DNA from 4 places in the Mesorhizobium sp. INR15 genome. Region 2 is predicted to be linked to each of the others. Evidence: riboswitches for the same ligand, from Rfam matches in the RefSeq annotation. Region 2 holds a riboswitch; each other region holds the start of a gene.
The links. Region 2 has a riboswitch for cobalamin ahead of GA829_RS18345 (CbtB domain-containing protein). Riboswitches for the same ligand answer to the same signal wherever they lie in the genome.
Positions count from the first base shown of each region.

Region 1 (5,694 bases), 850 kb from region 2:
CCACGCGCGATGGCGTCCGCCACTTCGTAGGCTTCTTCGATCGTGTAAGGCGCGATGGTCGAGAAATCCTGCTCGATATCCCAGGGGCAGCCAGTTTTCGGCGCGCGCAGCGCCGCCATGATCTCGATCAGGCGGGAAATGTCTTTCGATGGCGTCATGTGGCGGATGCTACCTTGCGGTCCGCCACACGGCCAACGCTGTCAGCCGGCGAGGGCGCCTTGTCCACAGTTGTGGGGCACCGGTACCCTCAATCGAGGACAGAGACGATCGCCTTGGCGAGTTCGTCCATTCCGTCCTCGGGCAGGCCGGCAACGTTGATGCGGCTGTCGCCGACCATGTAAACGGCATGCTCGGTCCGCAGCCGCTCGACCTGTGCCTCCGTCAGGCCAAGGCGGGAGAACATGCCGCGATGGCTGGCGACGAAATCGAAGCGGTCGGAATTGGACTGCCGCCGCAGCGCCTCGGCGAAGGCGACGCGAAGCCTGAGCATGCGCAGGCGCATGTCTTCGAGCTCGGCTTCCCAGTCCGCGCGCAGGGTGGCATCTTCAAGCACGATGCGCACGGCGGCCGCGCCGTGGTCCGGCGGCATCGAATACATCACGCGTGCCGCCGACAGGATCTGGCTCATCGCCACATCCGCCTGCGCGCTGTCCTTGGCAAGGATCATCGCCGCGCCGACACGGTCGCGATAGACGGCAAAATTCTTCGAGCAACTGGAGGCGACAACCATTTCCGGCACTTTCGCGGCCAGCAGGCGCAGGCCAACAGCATCGGCCTCAAGGCCGTCGCCAAAGCCTTGGTAGGCAATGTCGACGAAGGGCAGCAAGCCGCGCTCGACAACGAGGTCGGCAACCTCGGCCCATTGCCTGGCGTCGAGGTTGGCGCCGGTTGGATTGTGGCAGCAGCCATGCAGCAGAACGACGTCGCCGGCCTTCGCCGTGCGCAACGCAGCGAGCATGTCGTCGAAACGAACGGCACCCGACACAGCGTCGAAATAGGGATACTCACGAATCTGCAGGCCGGCGGCGCGCATGACCGGCATGTGGTTCGGCCATGTCGGGTCCGACAGCCAGATCGTTGCATCGGCGCGTGTCCGCTTCAACAGCTCGGCGACAAGCCGCAGCGCGCCGGAGCCGCCTGGTGCCTGCGCCGCGCGGATGCGCGTCATGTCGGCTTGCGGACCAAAGGCGAGCTTTGCCATCACCGTGTTGAAGCTGGTATCGCCAGCAAGGCCGAGATAGGTTTTGGTATCCTGGCCCTGGAGCAGGCGCTTCTCGGCCTCGCGCACGGCGCGCATCACCGGCGTTTTCCCGTCGCGATCCTTGTAGACGCCAACACCGAGATCGACCTTGTTGGTTCGAGGATCGGCGCGGTAGAGGCCTATCAGGGCGAGAATCTTGTCGGCGGGGGCAGGCTGAAGGTCTTCGAACATGGGAATGGTTCCATTGGCGCGGCGGAGTGATACGCAAATCGGGTGCGCTTCACCAGTGGTTTCAGTTGCGCCAATGCAAAATGCGAGATGATGCCGGTTGGCAAGGTTCAAGGGATGACTGCTTCATGCTCGTACGCCTGACGATGATCTGCGGCGGCGCCACGACGGCAACGCGGCAAGGATCATTTCCGCTCGACGAACCGCTCGAGTCGCGATCGCTCGTCCTGGCAAAAGCGATGCACGGGGCACTGCGCCGTGCCGATCGCATCTGGACTGGACCAGCGCTTCGCGCCCGCCAGACTGCCAAGGCGCTGTCACTGGATGCATCGATAGAGCCGCTTCTGGCGGACCAGGATCACGGGCAATGGGCTGGCAAGCGCTTTGAGGATCTGCAGGCCGAGCAGCCCGACGGCATTGCCTCTTGGTTCAATGATCCTGACGCGGCTCCGCATGGTGGCGAATCATTGGCGGATGTTGCGCACAGGGTCTCGGGCTTGATGGACGGCTTGATCGCCACGTCAGGCCACACGATCGCGGTGACCCATGCCAGTGTCATCCGCGCTGCCATCCTGCATGTTCTCGGTGCGCCGCTCGCCGCCTCTGGGAAGATCGACGTCGAGCCGCTCAGCATCACCGATTTTCGCAGCGACGGCCGTAGATGGATGCTCCGCGCCTGCGGTGTCACGGCGCCCAAACAGCGCAAGCTCTCCGAACGAGCGAATGGCGAGCCCAATTCCTGACGCCGACCGGCCTTGCCGTTCGTCCACGCAGTTGGCGGAACCTGTCGTCTTTTTTGCTCCGGCCTTGTCGTTTCCGTATGGACTGGAATCAGCGAACGGTGCTTAGATCGCTGCGCTTAAGGTGCTCATCCGTTCCACGGATGGGATAATTGGGAAGCCGGTTTGATGCCGGCGCTGCCCCCGCAACGGTAGCGGAGCTTTCGTTTCGACCAGGACCACTGGGCCCAAAAGCCTGGGAAGGTGTCGAGACAGTCCTGAAATGGACAGCTCCGAAGCCCGGAAACCAGCCTCAAGCCAAGTGAACTCGACTGATCGCGGTGGGCGGTCAAGAGGCAGAGTGCTCCGGTGCTGGGTCCCGTGACCATGCGCGCCTGGAGTTCTCAATCCTCCATCTCCACCGGATCGGTCCTCGAAAGCGAGGGCAGGCTATGCGCAAGGATGATGTTGTCGGGGACCGCGATCCGCTAGGGAGAAAAGCCTCGCGGGCGAGTGCTGACGGGGCCGCGTGCGGCTCGGCACGCAAGATCGACACGGCTACAATGCGGGCTGTGTCACCGCTGCCGCCACCCGAGGAAGTCTTCATCGACTGGCTGATGTCGTTGCCGCATGGCGCGAGCATTGAACGGGCCGCCCGTCGCCAGATCGCGCTCATCGACCAGCGCGTGTCACTTCACCCGGATGTCCAATGCCTTCGAACGCTGCTGGTCGCCGTCGCCGGCGCGACGCACTGGCAAAGGCCCGTTTCCAATCTGTAGAGGAAAGACCCAAGTCCTGTTCTTTCCCTGCGAGCACGGTCCACGGCTTGGCGCTTGCACGCGGCAGCGAGGACGGTTTGCGGAGGCCATGGCTGGGATTCCAGCTTCGCGCTCGGTTCCGGCGAAAAAAATCGGCGCGGCGGGGATTAAAATCCCCACATGCTCCGTACACAGGACATGAAACGCTCGATGCCACGCTTCGATATCGTCGGACAGCTGGGTTCGCTCAGGCGCTACGCGCGTTCGCTGACGCGCGATGGCGTCGAGGCCGAGGATCTCGTGCATGACGCGCTGGTGCGCGCCTATGAGCGGCGCGGCACCTTCCGCTCGGGTGGAAATCTGCGCGCATGGCTGTTGGCGATCGTCCACAACACCTTCATCGACCGCATGCGTTCCCGCCGCTCGGAGGCGGCGCGCGTCGAACAGGCCGGATATCTGACCGAGGCCAGCACGCCGGCGCCGCAGGAACATTCGTTGCGGCTGGCGCAGGTGCGCGAAGCCTTCTTCAACCTGCCGGAGGAACAGCGCTCCGCCCTGCATCTCGTCGCCATAGAGGGGCTGTCCTACCAGCAGGCGGCGGACGCCAGCAGCGTGCCGCTGGGAACGCTGATGTCGCGCATCGGCCGCGCACGCGCCGCACTTCGCGAGATGGAAGCGGCTCCGGCGAAAGCGAAGAACCATCTCAGGATCGTTGGAGACCCGTCATGACCGCTTCCATGCTTGATCCTGTCACGGAAGCCGATCTCGACGCCTATGTCGACGACCAGATGGATGTCGTGCGCCGTATCGAGGTCGAGGCATATCTGTCCGGCCGTCCGGAGGCCGCAGCGCGCGTGATGTCGGACCTGCGGACCCGCGATGAACTTCGCGTGGCGCTTGCCGGCTCCAGGGGCATGGCGCGGCCGGCGACCGCAGATGCCGCGCGGCGGCTGGAGAGGGGGCTTGGCCGGGGTCGTATCCTAGGCGTTCTGCAGCGCGCCGCCGCTGTCGCCGCCTTCGTTGCTGCTGGTTGGCTGGCCAACGGCATCATCGGCCCGATGTCAGTGACCAAGGTCATCGCTTCGCCGCAGCCGCCTGCCTATGTCGACGACGCGGTGCGTGCGCACCGCACGACACTGGTTCGCGAAAGCATGGCTTCGCAGCCAGAGGCGCCGAACTACAATGCCGGCGAAATTCGCGCCGCCACCGCCATCGTGATGCCGTCTCTGCCGAAGGACTGGAAGGTCCGCGACGTGCAGGTCTATCCGTCGCGCTTTGGTCCGAGCGTCGAGATGGCTGTCGAAACGAAGGAGATGGGGCTGGTGTCGCTGTTCGCGATCCGGCCAGGAACCTTCGACGTGGTCAAGCCGACCGTCGCGCCCTCGGGCGATATTTCCTCGGCGTATTTCCAGATTGGCGAGGTGGCCTATGCGGTGGTCGCGAAGAGCGAGGTCCATGATCTCGATCGCGCCGCCGAGGCACTTGCCAGAACGCTTTACTGATCGACCCGCAAAGGAGAATGCAAATGAACACCCCTAACATGGGATACCGCGCCGGCGCGGGCGCCCAAACCGGCGCCATTTACGACGAGGGCCTGCGCCAGCATATGCTGCGCGTATATAACTACATGGGCGTCGGCCTCGTCGTCACCGGCCTTATCGCCTTCATGGTATCGTCGACACCGGCGCTTTACGTGCCGATCTTTTCCAGCCCGCTGAAATGGGTGGTGATGCTGGCGCCGCTCGCCTTCGTCCTGCTGTTCTCGTTCAAGATGCAGACCATGTCGGCGGCGAGCGCGCAGGCGATGTTCTGGGCCTTCTGCGCCGTCATGGGCCTGTCGCTGGCCTCGGTGTTCCTGGTCTTCACCGGAACCAGCATCGCCCGCACCTTCTTCATCGCCGCCACAATGTTCGGCGCCACCAGCCTCTATGGCTACACGACCAAGCGGGATCTGACCCAGTTCTCGTCGTTCATGATCATGGGCCTGATCGGCGTGGTGATAGCCAGCATCGTCAACATCTTCCTCGGCTCGACGGCACTGCAGTTCGCGATCTCAGTGATCGGCATTGCCGTGTTCATCGGCCTGACCGCTTGGGACACGCAGACGATCAAGGAGCAGTATGCTGAAAACTTCGACGCGGAGTCGCGGCAGAAGCTCGCCGTGTTCGGCGCCTTCTCGCTCTATCTGAACTTCGTCAACATCTTCCAACTGCTGCTGAACTTTACCGGCGAGCGCGAATAGCAATTCGCCAACGAAAAGCAGAGGATTGCCATGGCCGAAGGACAGCCTTCGGCCATGGCTTTTTGCTTCAAGGATGCGGCAGCAGCTTACGGTCTTGGAGAAAGGCCATCGAGCAGGAAGCCGAGGCCTTTCCTGAAAGCACCTTCCCAATCGTCATCCAACAGCAGGCGCGAGCGTTCGATTGTCGGATAGCGTTCGCCGAGACCTGCAAGACGCTGCTGCGCGGCGGCTCTCTCGTCGTCCGAGCGCCGGCAGTCTCTCATAGGAGGCGCTCCCGGCATCTCGCACCTTGAGTATGCGAGGGCTTTTGCTAACCTGCTTGCGGGGTAGCCGCAGATCGTGAGGACATATGGAACAGGACAGCCACACGCTTCGCGGCGACGGCATTTCGGCTGTAATCGTCGGGCAGGGGGCGGAGTTGGTCTCCCTGCGCGACGCGGACGGTCTGGAGTTCCTGTGGCAGGCCGGCCCGGCTTGGAAACGCCATTCGCCGGTTCTGTTTCCAATCGTTGGCCGGCTGAAGGGCGATCAGTTGCGCCATCGCGG
Region 1 is NZ_CP045496.1:4,604,981-4,610,674, reverse strand. Features, by position in the region: gene mazG (nucleoside triphosphate pyrophosphohydrolase) at 1-158, opposite strand, end outside; gene GA829_RS22405 (amino acid aminotransferase) at 248-1,432, opposite strand; gene GA829_RS22400 (histidine phosphatase family protein) at 1,558-2,172, shown strand; cobalamin riboswitch at 2,275-2,478, shown strand; gene GA829_RS22395 (hypothetical protein) at 2,601-2,927, shown strand; gene GA829_RS22390 (sigma-70 family RNA polymerase sigma factor) at 3,105-3,635, shown strand; gene GA829_RS22385 (anti-sigma factor family protein) at 3,632-4,408, shown strand; gene GA829_RS22380 (Bax inhibitor-1/YccA family protein) at 4,432-5,148, shown strand; partial or broken gene GA829_RS22375 (TetR/AcrR family transcriptional regulator) at 5,235-5,393, opposite strand; gene GA829_RS22370 (aldose 1-epimerase family protein) at 5,498-5,694, shown strand, end outside.
Region 1: it holds a riboswitch for cobalamin, as region 2 does, so the genes downstream of both, GA829_RS22395 (hypothetical protein) here and GA829_RS18345 (CbtB domain-containing protein) in region 2, are expected to answer to the same signal.

Region 2 (5,694 bases):
GCAACCGCGACAGCGCGGTGGCGGGCAACTCGAAAAGCGGGTAGGAGTGCGGGTTGATCCCGGTCGAGAGATCGACGAAAGGCTGCGGCGCCCGAGGGAAAAGCGCCCTCGCCCGACCAAGACTCCCGCCATGGTCCACCGCCGCCGTCGCTCCAGCAAGAAGCTTCATGTCAGTCCTGATCGCCTTTCTTTCATTGGTCGTCGAATTCGCTCTGGGCTACCCGGACGGGCTCTTCCGTGCCATCGGCCATCCCGTGACGTGGTTCGGCAGGCTGATATCCTTTCTCGACCGCACGCTCAACCGCGCCACTGATTCCGACGCGCTGCGTCGTCAACGTGGCGTCCTGGCGCTTCTGGTCATCGTTCTGCTTCCGGCGGCAATCGCCTTCGCGCTGCAAGCCCTGCTGTGGTTCATCCCTTCCGGCTTGATCATCACGGCCATCCTGGCAAGTTCGCTGCTGTCGCAGAAAAGCCTGTACGAACATGTCGAAGCCGTCGCCGACGCACTCGACACCGGTGGCCTCACCATGGGCCGTCTCGCCGTCTCGCGCATCGTTGGCCGCGATCCTGAAAAGCTTGACACCGCGGGCGTTAGCCGCGCGGCCATCGAAAGCCTGGCCGAGAACTTTTCCGACGGCATTGTCGCCCCCGCTTTCTGGACCGGCATTGGCGGCCTTGCCGGCGGCGTCGCCTACAAGGCCGCCAACACCGCCGATTCGATGATCGGCCACCGCACCCCGCGCCACGAAGCGTTCGGCTGGGCAGCAGCGCGTTTCGACGACCTCATCAACCTGCCGGCATCGCGGCTGACGGCATTGCTGATCGTGGCGGCTGCATTCCTCGTCAAAGGCGCCGACCCGAAATCCGCCTGGCAAGCGATCTGGCGCGATGCCAGGAAACATCGGTCCCCAAATGCCGGCTGGCCGGAAGCGGCTATGGCCGGCGCGCTCGGCCTGGCGCTCGCCGGCCCGCGCAGCTATGGCGGCGTCATGGTCGACGACGTGTTCATGGGCGAAGGCGGCCGCCGCGAGGTCGACAGCATCGACATCCGGCAAGCCCTGAAACTCTACCGGGCCGCCGACTTCCTCCTGATTGGCCTGTTCGGCGTGATTTCAGTTATTGTTATCGTGGCATAAGCCTTCGGCGTCAGAACTCGATGCCTTGCTGCGCCTTAACACCCGCCGAGAAATGATGCTTGGTGACACCCATCTCGGTGACCAGATCGGCGGCCTCGATCAAGGCTGGCTTGGCGTTGCGGCCGGTGACGACGACATGCAGGCCCTCGCGCCGGGCTTTCAGGGCGGCGACCACCTTGTCGAGATCGAGATAGTCATAACGCAGCGCGATGTTCAGCTCGTCGAGCACCAGCAGGCTGATCGACGGATCGGCCATGAGCTCCAGCACCTTTGCCCAGGCCGCTTCGGCGGCGGCAATGTCGCGCTTCAGATCCTGTGTTTCCCAGGTGAAGCCCTCACCCATCGCATGCCAGATCACGCGGTCGCCAAAGGCGGCGAAGGCATCCTTCTCGCCGGTATGCCACTTGCCCTTGATGAACTGGACGACGCCGACACGCTTGCCGTAGCCGAGCATGCGGAGCGCCAGCCCAAAGGCGGCGGTGGTCTTGCCCTTGCCTGGGCCAGTGTTGACGATCAGCAGCCCTTTCTCGACGGTCTTCCCGGCAACCTCGGCATCCTGCACGGCCTTGCGCTTGGCCATCTTGGCGCGGTGGCGCTCCTCGTCCTTCTCGTCGATGATCTTGTTTTCGATATCGGTCATCTCATTTCACCTTGAGCGGCAGCCCTGCCACCATCAGCAGCACCGTGCTGGCAACCGCCGCGACCTGCTGGTTGAGCCGGCCCGCGGCATCGCGGAAGCGCCTTGCCAATGCATTGTCCGGCACGATGCCTTGCCCGACCTCATTGGAAACCACGAACCACGGCCCGCGTGGCCGCGACAGCACATCGGTCAGTCGCCGGCATTCCCCTTCGAGATCATGTTCGGCCAGCATGTGGTTGGTAAGCCACAGGGTCAGGCAGTCGAGCAGCAGCGGCTGATTGTCCGGCAAGGCATCGAGAGCGCCGGCAAGATCGAGCGGCGCGTCGGTGGTCGCCCAGCCCTCGCCTCGGCGCGAGCGGTGCAGCGCGATGCGCTCGCGCATCTCATCATCATAGGCTTCGGCCGTCGCGATATAGGTCCATGGCGCCGGCTGAGCCGTCACCAGGGTTTCGGCATGCGCGCTCTTGCCGGAGCGCGCCCCGCCAATGATGAAGGTCAGCTTGTTTTCAGGCAAAGCTGTCGCGCAGGCTGGTCGCAGCGCCGGTGAAGCGTCCGCGTACGACGCCGACAACAGCGCCAAGCACCAGCCAGAACACCAGATTGGTCAGCGTCACCGCCACCACGAACTGGTGGTGCAGGCCTTCCGGGATCGGCGTCTCGAAGCTGTCGGGCTGCGGCGCACCAACGATGTGCGGTGCGACGATCAGCAAGACGGCAAGGATGGCCAGAGGCAGCGACTTGCGGAACGCAATCAGGCCAAGCCCGATCGCCGTCGCCACTGCTGTTGCAGTCCACCATATCTGGCGCGGGAGCAACTCGGCCGCCGGCATCGCCGGCAGTTCGGGTTGCAGGCCGAGGCCCGGCGCCAACGTGAACACGGCAAAGCCGGCAAGACCCGAGAACACGCCTTGGCGCCAGTTGCCGATGCCGCCGGCGAATTCGGAAACCGCGACCAGGATCAGGGCGAAACCAATACCGGTGGCGACATTGAAAAGCGCACTAAAGGCATGGCGCTCAAAACCGTCAGCCGGCTCCCATCCTTCATCTTCGTGCTCGGCGGCAGATGCCGCGGCCGGCGCCATGCTCATGGTGCTGGCGGCGGGTTCGGTGGTGCTGGCGGCGGCATTGGTGCCTGCGGCGTTTTCTGCGGGAGCCACGGCATGGACGTGCTCGTGGCCGCCGGCCTTTTCAAAAACTTCCGCCTGCAGGATCAGCGGATCAGTAGCAAAAGCCTGCATGCAGGCGAGAACGACGCCAGCCACAAGCCCGGCGATCGCCGCGATGAACACGACGTTACGAAACAGGTTCATGATGTCAAATCCTCGTCAGTGGCAGGGAAACGCCATTGAATGGCGATTGTCATGACCGGCATTGTGAACGGCATCGATGTGCGAGAAACCGACAAAGCCGATGACGAAAATGCCGAGCAGCGCGGAAAGCGCCAGCTGCATGAAACGCGACTGCGAAGAGACGGAGGTGCCGAGGGAAACGGAAGCGGTATTCATCTTTGTCCTTTCGCCCTCCACCCGAGGGCCTGTAAGTCAACTTCACCGTCGCCGGCAGGTCTCCTGGCTCACGGATTAGCGCCCTTCTCCACCTTCCCGAAGAAAAATCCTCAGTGGCATATGGAGAGGACTACCGCACACAGTTGCGGGGGCAGCCACGGCATTGAGCAAAAACTTTGCCCGCACCGCATTCCCTCTTGGCTCCAAACGGAACCGACGACAGCGCGACTATAGGGAAATTCGCCGCGCCCGGCAAACCAAATTCCGCCGGGTAACAGCGCGAATGCGCCATGGCGAAAACCGCCGCCCACAGCGCAATTGACAAACTTCATGGCCGGGTGTCGGGTCAAGGTCCAACAGGAAGCCAGCCATGCAGCCCCCAGTCCTGCAGCCCCCAGTCCTGCAGCCTATAGCCAGCGAGCGCGCCCCCTATAACGGACTGACCAAGGCCGAACAGACGCTGCCGTCGTCGGCCTATTGGGATGCGGACAATTATCAGCGCGATCTCGACGCGATCTGGTACAAGGATTGGCTGCTCGTCTGCCGCGAGGCCGACCTTGCCCAGCCGCTGGCTTTCCGCACTTTCCGCATCGGAACGCAGGAAGTCGTCGTGCTGCGCGACGATACCGGGGTGCTGCGCGCCTTCCACAACACCTGCCGTCATCGCGGCTCGCAGCTTTGCCAGGAAAGCGAAGGGCGGCTGAAGGCACGGTTGATCACCTGTCCTTACCACGCCTGGTCCTATTCGCTGCGCGGGGACCTCGTGCGCGTGCCGTCGAAATCGCTTCCCGACGGTTTCGACAAGGCCGATCATCCGCTGTATCGGGTGGCGCTGTCGGTGTGGCGCGGCTTTGTCTTCGTCAATCTCGCTGAAGACGCAGCCGGTTCGGCGCAAGCCGCTTTTGACCCCGCCTCCGGCGATCTCTGCAACTGGCCGCTCGAAACGCTGGTCAGCGGCCACGTGCTGCGCAAGGTGATGAACTGCAACTGGAAGATCTTCTGGGAAAACTTCAACGAGTGCCTGCATTGCCCGGGCGTCCACAAGGACCTGTCGCGGCTGGTGCCGATCTATGGCCGTGGCTTGATGGGCCGTCACGATGATCCCGAATGGGCGCGCCACGCCGACAACGACGCGCCGGAGTTTTCCGGCGGCCTGCGCGACGGGGCGCAAACCTGGTCGAGCGATGGCCAGGCGCATGGCCCGGTCTTTGCCGGGCTGACGCCCGCCGAGCACGCCGCCGGCCAGACCTACGCTACCAGCCTGCCGTCAATGTTCATCGTTGGCCATGTCGACTATGTCAGGTCAGTGCGGCTGGTGCCGCTCGGCCCCGAACAGACCGAGCTGACCGCCGAGTGGCTGTTCGCGCCGGACGCGCTTGCCGCGACCGACATCGACAACATCATCACCTTCGGCACGCAGGTGCTGGAGGAGGATGCCGCTATCTGCGAGGTCAACCAGAAAGGCCTGCGCTCGATGCGCCATCAGGCAGGCGTACTGATGCCCGAGGAATACGACCTGCATCGCTTCCACAACTGGGTGCGCGATCGCCATCAGGCAGCACTGTAAGGCCTTAAAGCGACTTGGGCAGATAGCGCCAGGTCACAAAACCGCAGATCGCCGCCAGGATGCCAAGCGTGGCGAAGACCGAGCCCAACCCGAAGAACGCCAGCACCACCGAATAGACCAGCGGCGGTGTCAGTTCGGAAAAGTCGAGATAGGTGCGATAGACCGCCGCCATCTGCGCGCGCTCGTAGGAGCGTACCGAGCGCATGAAGGCGGTTGAGCCGAGCGCGTCAAGCGCGATGGTGAAAAAGGCGCCGCACAGCAGGAAGGCGCCGGTGAGCAGCGGCACGCTCTCGCCGACGAAGCCGGCGGCCAGCAGCGCGATCGACATGGCGAAATAGGCAAATGTCATGGTGCGGCGGCCACCAAAACGCTGTCCGGCCTTGCCCCAGAAGATCGCCATGAACAGCAGCGCATTGCCGGCGGAAACCAGCAGGCCACCGGCGAGCTTGCCCTCACCGGTAATGACCATGAACAGCGGTCCGTAGACGAAGAACGTCGTCCAGAAACAGGACCGGCCGAAGGCAATCAGCCAGGCCAGCCGTAGCCTTGGTTGGCTGATGAAGCGGCCAATATTGGCGAGCGGATTGGCGGGCCGTGTCTTGCCTGGCCGGATCGACTGGTTGTCGCTGAGCCGGTAGAACCAGAACAGCGCCAGCAGGATCATGGCGAAGACCGCGACCGCGCCATGCGCGGCATAGATGCCGAAGCGTGTGTAGAGAAAGATGCCGAGCGTCGGCCCGCCCGTCCAGGCGAACATCGACCAGGCCATGCGCAGCGATTCGGCTTGCATGAAGTCGGTCTTGCGGATGTGGTCCATGATGTAGAGGTTGAGCGTGATCGACAAGG
Region 2 is NZ_CP045496.1:3,758,496-3,764,189, reverse strand. Features, by position in the region: gene cobD (threonine-phosphate decarboxylase CobD) at 1-169, opposite strand, end outside; gene cbiB (adenosylcobinamide-phosphate synthase CbiB) at 168-1,136, shown strand; gene cobO (cob(I)yrinic acid a,c-diamide adenosyltransferase) at 1,147-1,776, opposite strand; gene cobU (bifunctional adenosylcobinamide kinase/adenosylcobinamide-phosphate guanylyltransferase) at 1,778-2,290, opposite strand; gene GA829_RS18350 (CbtA family protein) at 2,283-3,086, opposite strand; gene GA829_RS18345 (CbtB domain-containing protein) at 3,102-3,281, opposite strand; cobalamin riboswitch at 3,318-3,514, opposite strand; gene GA829_RS18340 (aromatic ring-hydroxylating oxygenase subunit alpha) at 3,652-4,848, shown strand; gene GA829_RS18335 (MFS transporter) at 4,853-5,694, opposite strand, start outside.

Region 3 (5,694 bases), 2.0 Mb from region 2:
AGACATAGTGCAGCGCCACCGTCAGTTCGACCACGCCGAGACCGGCACCGAGATGCCCGCCGGTGTGGGACACCGCATCGATCAGTTCGGCACGAAGCTCCGATGCCAACTGCGGCAGCTCGTTTTCGGCAAGCGTGCGCAAATCCGACGGGATGCGGACCTTGTCGAGAAGCGGAGTGTGCGGCTTTGCGTTCACGATGGGCCTGCTCAGGCTTTTTTGCTCATGGGCGAGATAGGCCGCCGGCCGGGGAATGTAAATGTGTGTCAGTGACGCGGACAGGCGCCCTCGCCTAGCTTTCCGGCAGCGGAATAAACTCTTCCTCGTCTCCAGGAACGATATCGAAGCGGCCCGTCTTCCATTCCTGCTTGGCCTGCTCGATGCGTTCCTTCGACGACGACACGAAATTCCACCAGATATAGCGCTGCGAGCCAAGCGAGGCGCCGCCAAACAGCATGAAATGCGCTCCGCGCTCAGACGACACAACAATCTCGTCGCCGGGGCGAAACACCAGCAGGCGCTCCGCCGGGAAAAGGTCGCCGGAAATCGAGACCTCACCTTCCAGCGTATAGATGGCGCGCTCCTCGGCATCAGCCGGAATTTTCACGCTGGCACCTGGGGCCAGGCGCAAATCGGCATAGAGCGTCTCCGTGTCGGCCCTGACTGGCGACCGCAGCCCCTGGAAGTCACCGATGACGACGCGGCCGCTGACACCTCCGGCGTCGATCTCTGGAAGCAGCAGCGCGGCCGTATTCTCGAACACCGGCGCGACCTCCTCCTTGCCGTCCGGCAGCGCCAGCCATGTCTGCAGGCCGGAGATAGACATCGGAGCGCCGCGCAGTTCCTCGGGCGTCCGCTCGGAATGCACGATGCCGCGGCCGGCGGTCATCAGATTCACGTCACCGGGCTGGATGACCATTTCGGTGCCGAGTGAATCGCGGTGCCTTATCTTGCCATCGAACAGATAGGTCACTGTCGACAGGCCGATATGCGGATGCGGACGGACATCCATCGCCTGGCCGGAGCGCAGGATCGCCGGCCCCATGCGGTCGAAGAAGATAAACGGCCCGACCAGCCGCCTTTTGGCGGTCGGCAAGGCGCGGCGCACCTGAAAGCCGCCAATATCCTTGGCGTTCGGAATGACCATCAGCTCGATCTGATCACTGGCAAAGGCATCGCCGGCTTCAGGGTCTTTTCCGGGAAAGAAGCTCATGAACTCTCCTTGGCGGGAGGCGTTGCCCGCCTTGCAGGATCAGGCAAAACGGATCGCCGCTTTCGCTCGAGCCTTGGCCGCCACCTCTTCGCGATTGCGAGGATGTTGATTGGTTTCGAGCGATTCCAGCAGTTCGCGCGCCGATGCCGCAATAGCTGCGACAGCGTGATCGAAGGCATGCTGGTTCTGCTTCGAGGGGCGCGTCGCTCCACTCAGCTTGCGGACAAACTGCAGCGCCGCGTCATGCACTTCGTCATTGGTTGCCGGCGGATCAAAATTGAACAGGGTCTTGATGTTTCTGCACATCGTTTCCGAACCTCCTGGAGCCGCTTCCTTCGATGGGACGAACTCTATCCTCAATCATGATCTTGTTCAAAAACCGACGCGTGGGAGACGCCGACCCGCCCATCACTCGGCGTCGAGCGGCTCCGTTCCTACCGGCTTGCCGTCGCGCGACAGCCTGATTTTCTCGACCTTATCCTCGGCGGCCTTCAGTAGCCGGTCGCAATGCGCCTTCAGCGCCTCGCCGCGCTCATAGATCTTGATCGACTGGTCCAGTGGCACGTCGCCACGTTCCAGATCATCGACGATCTTCTCCAGCGCGTCGAGCGCCTGCTCGAAGCTCATCCCCTTGACGTCTTCGTTGATCTCACCAGCCATCATTCATCCTTTCATCAGTCGCCCGACATGGGCGGCGACCGAAAATGCCAATCCCTGCAGATCGTACCCGCCCTCGAGCAAGCTCACGAGCCGGTTGCCGCTGTGGCGCGCGGCGCGCTGCATCAGCTGGCCCGTCGCCCAGTCGAAATCATCCTCGGTCAGATTGATCTCGGCCAGCGGATCGCGATGGTGCGCGTCGAAGCCGGCGGAGATGATGATGAGGTCGGGCGCGAAATTGTCGAGCGACGGCAAGACACGCGACAGGAAGGCATCGCGGAACACTTCGCTGCCGGTTTGCGGGGCCATCGGCGCATTGACGATGTTGCCGGCACCGACCTCGCTCTTGGCCCCAGTGCCTGGGTAGAGCGGCATCTGGTGCGTCGAACAATAGAGCACCGACGGATCGTCCCAGAAAATATCCTGGGTGCCGTTGCCGTGATGCACGTCCCAGTCGACGATGGCGACGCGCTCGACGCCGTGCCTCTTCTGCGCATAGCGCGCCGCGATCGCCGCCGTGTTGAAGAAGCAAAAACCCATCGCCGTGGTCTTTTCGGCATGGTGGCCGGGCGGTCGGGCGGCGACGAAGGCATTGTCGGCGCGGCCCTCGAAAACATCATCCACGGCGGCATTGGCGGCGCCGATCGCCGTGACAACAGCTTGCCAGCTTTTCGGACTGGCTGTCGTGTCGGCATCAATGCGGGCAATGCCCTCGTCGGGAATGCCGGCGCGGACGCGCTCAACGAAGTCCGCAGGATGCGCATAAAGGATGGTCGCCTCGTCGCCTGCCGGTGCCTCGACGCGATCAAGCTCGGCAAAGGCCTCGTCGTCGAGCACGCGCTCGATGGCGCGCAGGCGGTCGGGCCGCTCCGGGTGACCGGGCGGTGTGAGGTGCTCCAGAAAGATCGGATGGCTGTAGAGACGAGTGGTCATCGTCCCAATCTAGTGTCCCGAAGGCGCAATGGCCATGTGCGGATGGCTCAATGCCTGGGGAAAATCGCCGCGTTGGGGAAAATCGTGCCTGCGTCCATTGGTGTCGCTAGAGGCATTGGCGTCCTCAATGCTTCGGCGTAAAGTCCCCTCCACTGCCTGGTGCCCGCTGCAAGCGGGAGAATCGGGAACACGGTTGAATTCCGTGGCGTGCCCAACGCTGTAAGGGGGACCGCGCCGGTATATGCCACTGTCGATGACGGGAAGGCACCGGACGCGGGTTGATCCCGAGCCAGAAGACCGGCCTGGCAGGCATCGTCATCCGCATGGTCAGGCGGAAGGCATTGGTAGCTATCGCAAGGGGACACGCGATGCATGGAAGTATGACCGCTAACAATGGCGATGGGTTTGATCAGGTAGCGCGTGACGCGGTCTACCGCGCGATGTTCACCCGCCGTGACGTGCGCAGCCATTTCCTGCCCGACCCGCTCGACGACGATGTCCTGGCGCGGCTGCTGCTCGCCGCCCATCATGCGCCATCGGTCGGCTTCATGCAGCCATGGAACTTCATCGTCATCCGCGACGCCGAACGGCGACGGCACGTGCGCGACCTGTTCCTGGCGGCACGCGAACAGGAACTGCCGGCCATGGAGGCAGATCGACAGGCGCTCTACCGCAAGCTCAAGCTAGAAGGCATTTGCGAAAGCGCGCTCAACATCTGCATCACGTGCGACCGGCAGCGCTCGCACAATTCGCCGCTTGGGCGTTGGCACAATCCGGAGATGGATCTCTACAGCACTGTCTGTGCCGTGCAGAATTTCTGGCTGGCGGCGCGTGCCGAAGGGGTCGGTGTCGGCTGGGTCAGCATCATCGAAGCGCAGGCCCTGAAAAGCCTGCTATCGATACCCGAGCACGTGACGCCGATCGCCTATCTGTGCGTTGGCCGCGTCTCGGAATTCGCGGCCAGGCCTGACCTAGAAACGCATGGCTGGGGCCAGCGCCTGCCGCTGCCCGAACTGATCATGAGCGAGACCTTTTCCGGGCAAGGCGAAGCCCTGCTCAAGACGTCGGTATCGCGGCTCAACGCGGCGAGCGTGGGCCTAGCACCGAAGCCCTGATCATCTGGCGGGGTTAGGCGTGCCCCAGCGCGATCCGCCGAAGGAAGCCAGCGCCTTGTCCTTGAGTTCGCGAAACTTCGACGACGCCTCGGCCAGCCGATTGTCCCATTCCGGATCCGGGACCTGGCCTTCGATCACCTTGAAATAGACCTGCATCAGCGACGCGATGGCGAAGGGTTCGATGAAGGCCGCCTTGAAGGCCCAGGCGAAGACGATGGCGAGCACGAAGGCCCAGCCGGCGAGCTGTCCGGGCATCAGATAGAGAATGGCAGCCGCCGGAGCCAGCATCAGCAGGAAGATGATGAAGGATACGCCCCACATGATGACCGCCAGCCAGATGGCGTTCTTGACCATGGTCTTGCCGTTCTGTGCATAGAGCACGACACCTTGCCGCGCCGTCTCGAAGGGCGACGATGAATTGATGCGGATGTTGTAGCCGAGGATGATCTCATCGACATAGGTCAGCGACAGGCGGATCACCGTGTTGATAAAGCTGACCAGGCCGCTCAAGCCCGGAATGGGCAGGAAGGCGGCGATGCCGCCGATCAGGCCGGTGATGGCGCGGATGGCGCCTTTGACCAGTTGGTCGACAACGAAAAGGATATTGGCCTCGGCAAAGCGCTGGGTGACGACTTCCTTGGCATAGGCGATCTGGCTCTGGCCGTAGGGAATGTCACGACCGTCGATCAGATGCACCATGACCGCGATATGTCCGGCCTTGACGACGTAGAGGATGTATTCGCGGATCCAGTAGACGGCGATCGAGACAATGCCGAAACCGACCACGCCGCCCCACATGGCGAATGATAGCGGTCCATCGGGGTCGGTGGAAATATGGCCGACGCCATAGCCGACGCTGGCGCCCGTACCGGTCGCCATGATGTAGGCCAGCGTAATGCCGAAATAGATGATCATGCGAAAGACGATGAAGGGCCATGTCCGCATCATGATGGACACCGACCTGCCGACCTGGAAATCCCACATGGCCCGACTCTCCCCTCCGAGATGGATGGGAAGGATGACCTCGGGTTCCGGATTGTCAATCTCGTCCCGTGCAACGGGCCTAGAGTTTCCCGTAGTTTGACAGCGCCAGCATCGGCCGCCATTGACATGCAGGCATTTACCTGCATATTAGAAGATACAAGCGAGTGAGAGCGATGGACGCTGACAAGGTTTTCAAGGCGCTGGGCGACCCGACACGCAGAAAGTTGCTCGACCTTCTCTGCGAGAGGAACGGGCAGACGCTCGGCGAGCTTTGCGAGAACCTTGAAATGGCCCGTCAGTCCGCCACCCAGCACATCGGCATATTGGAGGACGCCAATCTCTTGAGCACGGTGCGGCGTGGCCGGGAGAAGCTGCATTTCATCAACCCCGTGCCGCTGCACGAAGTCTATGAGCGGTGGGTGCGCAAATTTGAACGGCAGCGGCTGATGCTGCTGCACGACCTGAAGAACGAAATCGAAGGAGATCAACAATGACCAAGGAAATGACCAGTTTTGTTTACGTAACTTACATCCGCTCGACGCCGGAAAAGGTGTTCGAGGCAATCACCAGACCTGAGGTCGCGCGGCGCTACTGGGGCCACGAGAACGTCTCCGACTGGAAGCCTGGATCGAGTTGGGAACATATCCGCGCCAATGACGAACGGACCGTCGAACTCGTCGGCAAGGTCGTCGAGGTCTCACCGCCGACCCGTCTGGTCATCACCTGGGCAAACGCCTCGCAGGCCGCCGATCCGGACAAATACAGCCGGGTGACGTTCGAAACCGAGGAATACG
Region 3 is NZ_CP045496.1:5,715,149-5,720,842, forward strand. Features, by position in the region: gene dxs (1-deoxy-D-xylulose-5-phosphate synthase) at 1-196, opposite strand, end outside; gene GA829_RS27910 (pirin family protein) at 291-1,211, opposite strand; gene GA829_RS27915 (DUF2277 domain-containing protein) at 1,251-1,517, opposite strand; gene GA829_RS27920 (exodeoxyribonuclease VII small subunit) at 1,620-1,871, opposite strand; gene GA829_RS27925 (histone deacetylase family protein) at 1,875-2,801, opposite strand; cobalamin riboswitch at 2,942-3,121, shown strand; gene bluB (5,6-dimethylbenzimidazole synthase) at 3,182-3,916, shown strand; gene GA829_RS27935 (hypothetical protein) at 3,917-4,900, opposite strand; gene GA829_RS27940 (ArsR/SmtB family transcription factor) at 5,074-5,394, shown strand; gene GA829_RS27945 (SRPBCC family protein) at 5,391-5,694, shown strand, end outside.
Region 3: it holds a riboswitch for cobalamin, as region 2 does, so the genes downstream of both, bluB (5,6-dimethylbenzimidazole synthase) here and GA829_RS18345 (CbtB domain-containing protein) in region 2, are expected to answer to the same signal.

Region 4 (5,694 bases), 1.5 Mb from region 2:
AATTCGTGACGCTGACGCATACCCGCCGCAGCGATCACTGGGTGCTGCTTGGCATGTTCGGCATCATCATCCCGTTCCAGTACTGGCTGGTGTGGACGGCCTGGTACGGGCTCTTCGTCATCTTCATTCCGGTCTACTGTTTCTTGCTGATGCCAGCGATCACCGCACTGCATGGCGATACCGAACGCTTTCTCGAACGCATCGCCGCGCAGCAATGGGCGGTGATGATCTCGGTCTACTGCGTCAGCCATGTGCCGGCGCTGCTGACCCTCGAGGTGCCGGGCTTCGAAGGCCGCAACCTGTTGCTGATCGCCTTCCTGATCATCGTCGTGCAAGGCAGCGACGTGCTGCAGTATATTTTCGGCAAGCTGTTTGGAAAGCACCGGTTTTCGCCGACCGTGTCACCATCCAAGACCTGGGAAGGCCTGATCGGCGGGCTGGTGTCGGCGAGCCTGCTTGGCGCGCTCCTGTCGTTCGTCACGCCGTTCTCGCCGCTGCAAGCAGCAGGGGTCGCCTTCATCGCCTGCCTGATGGGGTTTCTGGGCGGCCTGGTCGCCTCGGCCATCAAGCGCGACCAGGGCGTCAAGGACTGGGGCCATCTGATCGAAGGCCATGGCGGCATGATGGACCGCACCGACAGCCTGGTCTTCGCAGCACCGATCTTCTTTCACATCGTGCGCTACTTCTGGACGGTTTGAGCCTCAATCACAGACGATTGCGGATCAGCATGGTGACGACGAAGAAGGCGCCGACAGAGCTGGTGATGATGCCGATTGGCAGTTCCTGCGGCGGCAACAGCGTTCGTGCCAGAAGATCACTCGCCAACAACAGGACCGCGCCCAGGACGGCGCAGCTTGCGACCAGGCGCAGATGCAATGGACCGGCCAGCGGCCGCGACAGATGCGGGATCATCAGGCCGACGAAGCCGATGACGCCTGCCACCGAGACCAGGATCGCGGTCGAAAAGGCCGCGACGAGGAATGTCGTCCTGCGCATGCGCGCGACCGGCACGCCGAGGCTTTCGGCGGCGTTTTCGCCGGCCAGGAAAGCGTCGAGCCTGCGGTGGTTCCACAGCGCGTAGGCAAGAATGGTTCCCGACCCCAGCGCACCGAGCCAGATATTGTCCCAGCGCGCTAGGCCGAGCCCGCCCATCGTCCAGAACAGCACCGAATGAGCGGCACGCTGATCACCGGCGAAGACCAGATAATTGGTCAAGGCGGTGAACATGAAGGAGACGGCAAGTCCGGCAAGGATCAGCCTTTCAGGGCCTTGCCCCCTCACCCGCGCCACCAGCAAAAGCACGACGCAGGCGGCCAGGATGCCGCCGGTGAAGGCGGCGACCGGCAGCGTCCAGATGCCAAAACTGTCGCCAAAGATGGTGATGACGGAGACAGCACCCGCGGCGGCCCCCGACGAAAGGCCGAACAGGAAGGGGTCGGCAAGGTCATTGCGCGTCACTGTCTGCAACAGCGCGCCAACGACGCCCAGGCCACCACCGACGCAGATGGCGAGGATGGTGCGCGGCAGCCTGAGATCGACGACGATCTTGCCGACCGGGCCGGACACCTCATGCCCGCCCAATCCGATGCCATGGCCAAGTCCAGCCACAACATCGGTCAGCGGTATCAGCGTCGAGCCATAGGCAATCGACAGCAAGGCGAGAGCGGCGATCGCCACCGCTCCCGCCAGCATGGCCGGTGCGAATGCTTTGTGGCGCGAGCCTGAAAGCGCATCGCGTTTGTCAGGATTCATGCGATGCGCTTTCAAGGTCTTGTTTCATGCTTGTCGTCGCCCCAAAACCGCTGCGCACTTTTGGGCGACCTGCATCAGAAAGCTTCCGGGTGCATGGCCTTGGCGATCTTGTCGATCGCTTCGATGTTGGCCGGCCCAGGCGTCAGTTCGGCATAACGCAACGCGACGAAGCGCTCGTTCTTGACCGCGTCGGTTTCTTTCATGGCAGGATGGGCCTTGAGGAAATCGAGCAGTTTCTTGTAGCCGCCGCCATCCTGGTAATCGAGCAGGATCAGGAATTGCGGATTGCGCGACGCCACCGTTTCCCAGTCCGTGTTGCCCCAGCTGGTGTCCATGTCGGCCATGATGTTGTCACCACCGGCAGCGGTAATCATGGCGCTTGGAATGGCGAACTTGCCGGCTGTGAACGGCTTGTCCTCACCGGAATCATAGAGGAATACCCGCGTTCCCTTGCGGTCGCCAACCTTGGCGGTGATCTCGGCGAGCTGGGTCTTCCAGCCGGAAACCAGCTTTTCGGCCTCGGCGTCCTTGCCAAAGATCTTGCCCAGCTTTTCGATGTCGCCATAGAGCAGGTCCATCGAGGCGGCGGGACGGTTCTTGTCGAGATGGACGCAGCTTTCCGTCAGCACCAGCGTCCTGATACCATGCGGGGCGAGCGTGTCGGGCGTCACCTCGCCGCCCGGCTTCATGCCGTAGTACCAGCCGGCGAAGAAGAAATCGGGCTCGACCGCGACGAGGTTTTCAAGCGTCGGATATTTCGGCGCCAGTTCCGGGATCGCTCCCTGTTCAGCCTTGAATTCCGGGCCGACCTTGTACCATCCGGTGATGCCGGTCAGACCGACGATCGACGGTTGCAGCCCAAGCGCAAAGGCCATCTCGGCCATGTTCAGGTCATGGATGACGGCGCGCTTGGGTGCGGCGTCGAAGGTCAGCGGCTTGCCGCAGCTGTCGACCGTGACCGGGAAAGCGAAGGCGGTCGAGGCCAGCAGCGAGAAGGCAAGAGACAAGGCAAGGCGTTTCACGGATGTTGCTCCTTTGTTGAATTGGGTTGGATGGCTACCGGATCGATCAGGGCGGGGAGGAAGCCCGATTGGGAACCTCGAACACCGTCAGTTCGCGGTCCTCGGTCGGATGCCGCAAGCGCAGCACATCGACGCCGAAAATGTCGCGGATCAACTGCTGGGTCAGCGCCTCGCGCGGCCCGGCGAGTGCCTGCAGGCGGGTCTTGTTCATCACCGCCACCCTTGTGGCAAACGGTGCGACCAGGGCCAGATCGTGCAGCACAGCGATCACTGTCATGTCGAACCCGGCCACCAGTTCGAGCAATTCGCTGCGGGCGCGCGGATCAAGATGATTGGTCGGCTCGTCAAGGAACAGTATCTTCGGCTGCTGGGCGATGGCGCGCGCCAATTGGGCACGCTGGCGTTCACCTCCCGACAGCGAGCCGATGGTGCGGCCAAGCAATGGCAGCAGGCCGGTCCTGCGCAACGCATCAACGACGATATCGTGCTCTTCGCCGCGCCGGCCAAGTCCTGCATGCGGGACCCGGCCAAGCTCGACATAGTCGATGACCGCAAGCCGAGGATCGGGCTGATCGGTCTGACCGACGACAGCTATGTGCAAGGCGCGTTCGGCGGCAGCAATTCTGTCCAGCCTTCGGCCGGAAAGCCTCACCTCACCTGAGCTAGGCTGGAGCAGACCGGCCAGCATGCGCAGAAGCGTTGTCTTGCCGGCGCCGTTCGGGCCAATGATGGCAAGCCGATCGCCGGCAGCTACCGAAAAGCTCACCGCTTGCACCAGATGCTGGCCGTTCGCCGTTGCGGTCAGGTCCTTCGCGTCGAGAAGCGGCGTGGTCATGGGATCCTCCTGATCGGAGATGCCGGAATCCGCGCCAGGGTCTTGCCCGCCAGACCCGCAGGGCGCTGCCCGGAATTGCTCCAGCCGTCGGCCAGCGAATGATAGAGTTTCGCGAACTCCACCAGGCCGTCAACATCCGTCCCTACGTCGATGGAACCGAAGAGATAGGCGGCCTTGCCCTCAGCCTGGAAGGCAACCGTGAGCGGCCTGTCACAGCCCGCCATACAGGCGACCTCCTCCACCGCAAAGCCGCGCGCCATGTCAAGGTCGTCATGTGCCGAGAACCTGGAACGCAGATCGGCGCACAGCCCTTCGCCCGTTCTGACCCCAGTCGCGGGGTCGCGGCAAAGCGCGCACACAATGATGCGGTGGATGGGTATGAGGCCTTCCAACTTTCCGTCACTTTCAAAACTGGCGACGGGAAAGAGGCTAGAGGACCGGCCGACAAGACCTGGACCCCGCGTCTCCTCCCGGCACACCCCGTCCGGTCAACTCATGCTGATGGCAGGTCTCCTGGCTCGCGGGTCTTAGCGCCATCCTGCCTTCCCAGCCTTGCCGGCCAGTGGCATTTCGGATTTTGCTCGCCGCTTACAGTTGCGGGGGCAGCCACGGCATCAACCCAATCGGATCTCACCGTGTTCCCTTTTCACCCCGCGCCTTTCAGCTTGGGGACCATCACGAGTCGCACCCTAAGCGCCGGCTGGCGGCGTGGCAAGATCGATGTTTTGTTCTGTTATAACAATACAAAAATACAGTCAAACGTTTTAGATCTGGCGCGACCTGTCGTGAAGGACAGTTCCCAGAAAGGCGACAGGGTGATGGCATCGCGGGGGCAGCGACGCGGCGCGCCCTTTCGGCTAAGGACGTCTATCTTCGCCATTTGGCACGACGCCATGCGTTGGCATTTTGCGCCATGCGCAATTGTGATCAAACCGGCGAGGCAGCCAGGTGCCACAACGGCTGCGCCAAATGCGAGGAGGCTTGAATGAACCCAACCGAGAAAGCGCTGTGGTTCGTCGAAAGCCACCTGCCGGAAGCTGTTACTCTTGACGATGTAGCGCAAAGCAGCGGCGTGTCGCGCTTTCACGTGACGCGGGCCTTCGGCGCTGCCACCGGCCGCTCGGTGATGGGCTACATGCGCTCGCGCCGGCTGACCGAGGCCGCACGCACGCTCGCCGCCGGGGCTCCCGACATTCTCTCGGTGGCGCTCGACGCCGGCTACAACTCGCATGAGGCGTTCACCCGTGCCTTCCGTGACCAGTTCGGCACCACGCCGGAACTGGTTCGCGCGCAAGGCACCCTCAAGAACCTTGATCTCGTGGAGCCGATCCTGATGGACCAGTCCTTTCTCTCCAACCTCGAACCGCCGCGCTTCGAGACCAGCCGGCCGTTTCTCATCGCCGGTTTGGGCGAGCGCTACAGCTGCGAAACCAGTGCCGCCATCCCGATGCAATGGCAGCGCTTTGGCCCCTATATCGGCAACATCCCCGGCGAGACGGGCGACGTTGCTTATGGCGTCTGCGTCAACGGCGACGATGCCGGCAATTTCGATTACATCGCCGGCGTGGAAGTCTTGGACTTTTCCGATCTCCCCAAGGAGTTTTTCCGCGTGCGCGTGCCGGCGCAGAGATACGCGGTCTTCGCCCACCGCGAGCACGTCTCGACCATCCGCCGCACCGTCAACACGATCTGGAACAAATGGCTGCCGGCCTCCGGCCACGAAATAGCAGACGCGCCCGAGTTCGAGCGTTACGGCCCGGAATTCGACCCCCACAGCGGCAATGGCGGGCTGGAAATCTGGATACCAGTCAAAGGCTAGCTATGCCATTGGCAAGGCTGGCCAGCGATCGATGATACCGCCGCCGGAAAACACCGCGATCGATCCGAACTGCTGCAGCACGGCCTCGCTCTGCGTCGGGCGCAGAAACGCATAGTCGCCGGGCCTTGCGGTTGCATCGCTGGGCAGGCCCATGAATTGCTGGTTGGACGACAAGCCGATCAGGCTGTTCGTCTTCATGCCGGCAGGGAATACGGGCTCGGCCATCCATCTGCCGCCGTAGAGATAGCAGCCTTTGCGCGGAAACA
Region 4 is NZ_CP045496.1:5,280,287-5,285,980, forward strand. Features, by position in the region: gene GA829_RS25760 (phosphatidate cytidylyltransferase) at 1-698, shown strand, start outside; gene GA829_RS25765 (FecCD family ABC transporter permease) at 706-1,752, opposite strand; gene GA829_RS25770 (ABC transporter substrate-binding protein) at 1,827-2,774, opposite strand; gene GA829_RS25775 (ABC transporter ATP-binding protein) at 2,821-3,609, opposite strand; gene GA829_RS25780 (DUF1636 family protein) at 3,606-4,088, opposite strand; cobalamin riboswitch at 4,096-4,301, opposite strand; gene GA829_RS25785 (AraC family transcriptional regulator) at 4,595-5,428, shown strand; gene GA829_RS25790 (alanine racemase) at 5,429-5,694, opposite strand, start outside.
Region 4: it holds a riboswitch for cobalamin, as region 2 does, so the genes downstream of both, GA829_RS25780 (DUF1636 family protein) here and GA829_RS18345 (CbtB domain-containing protein) in region 2, are expected to answer to the same signal.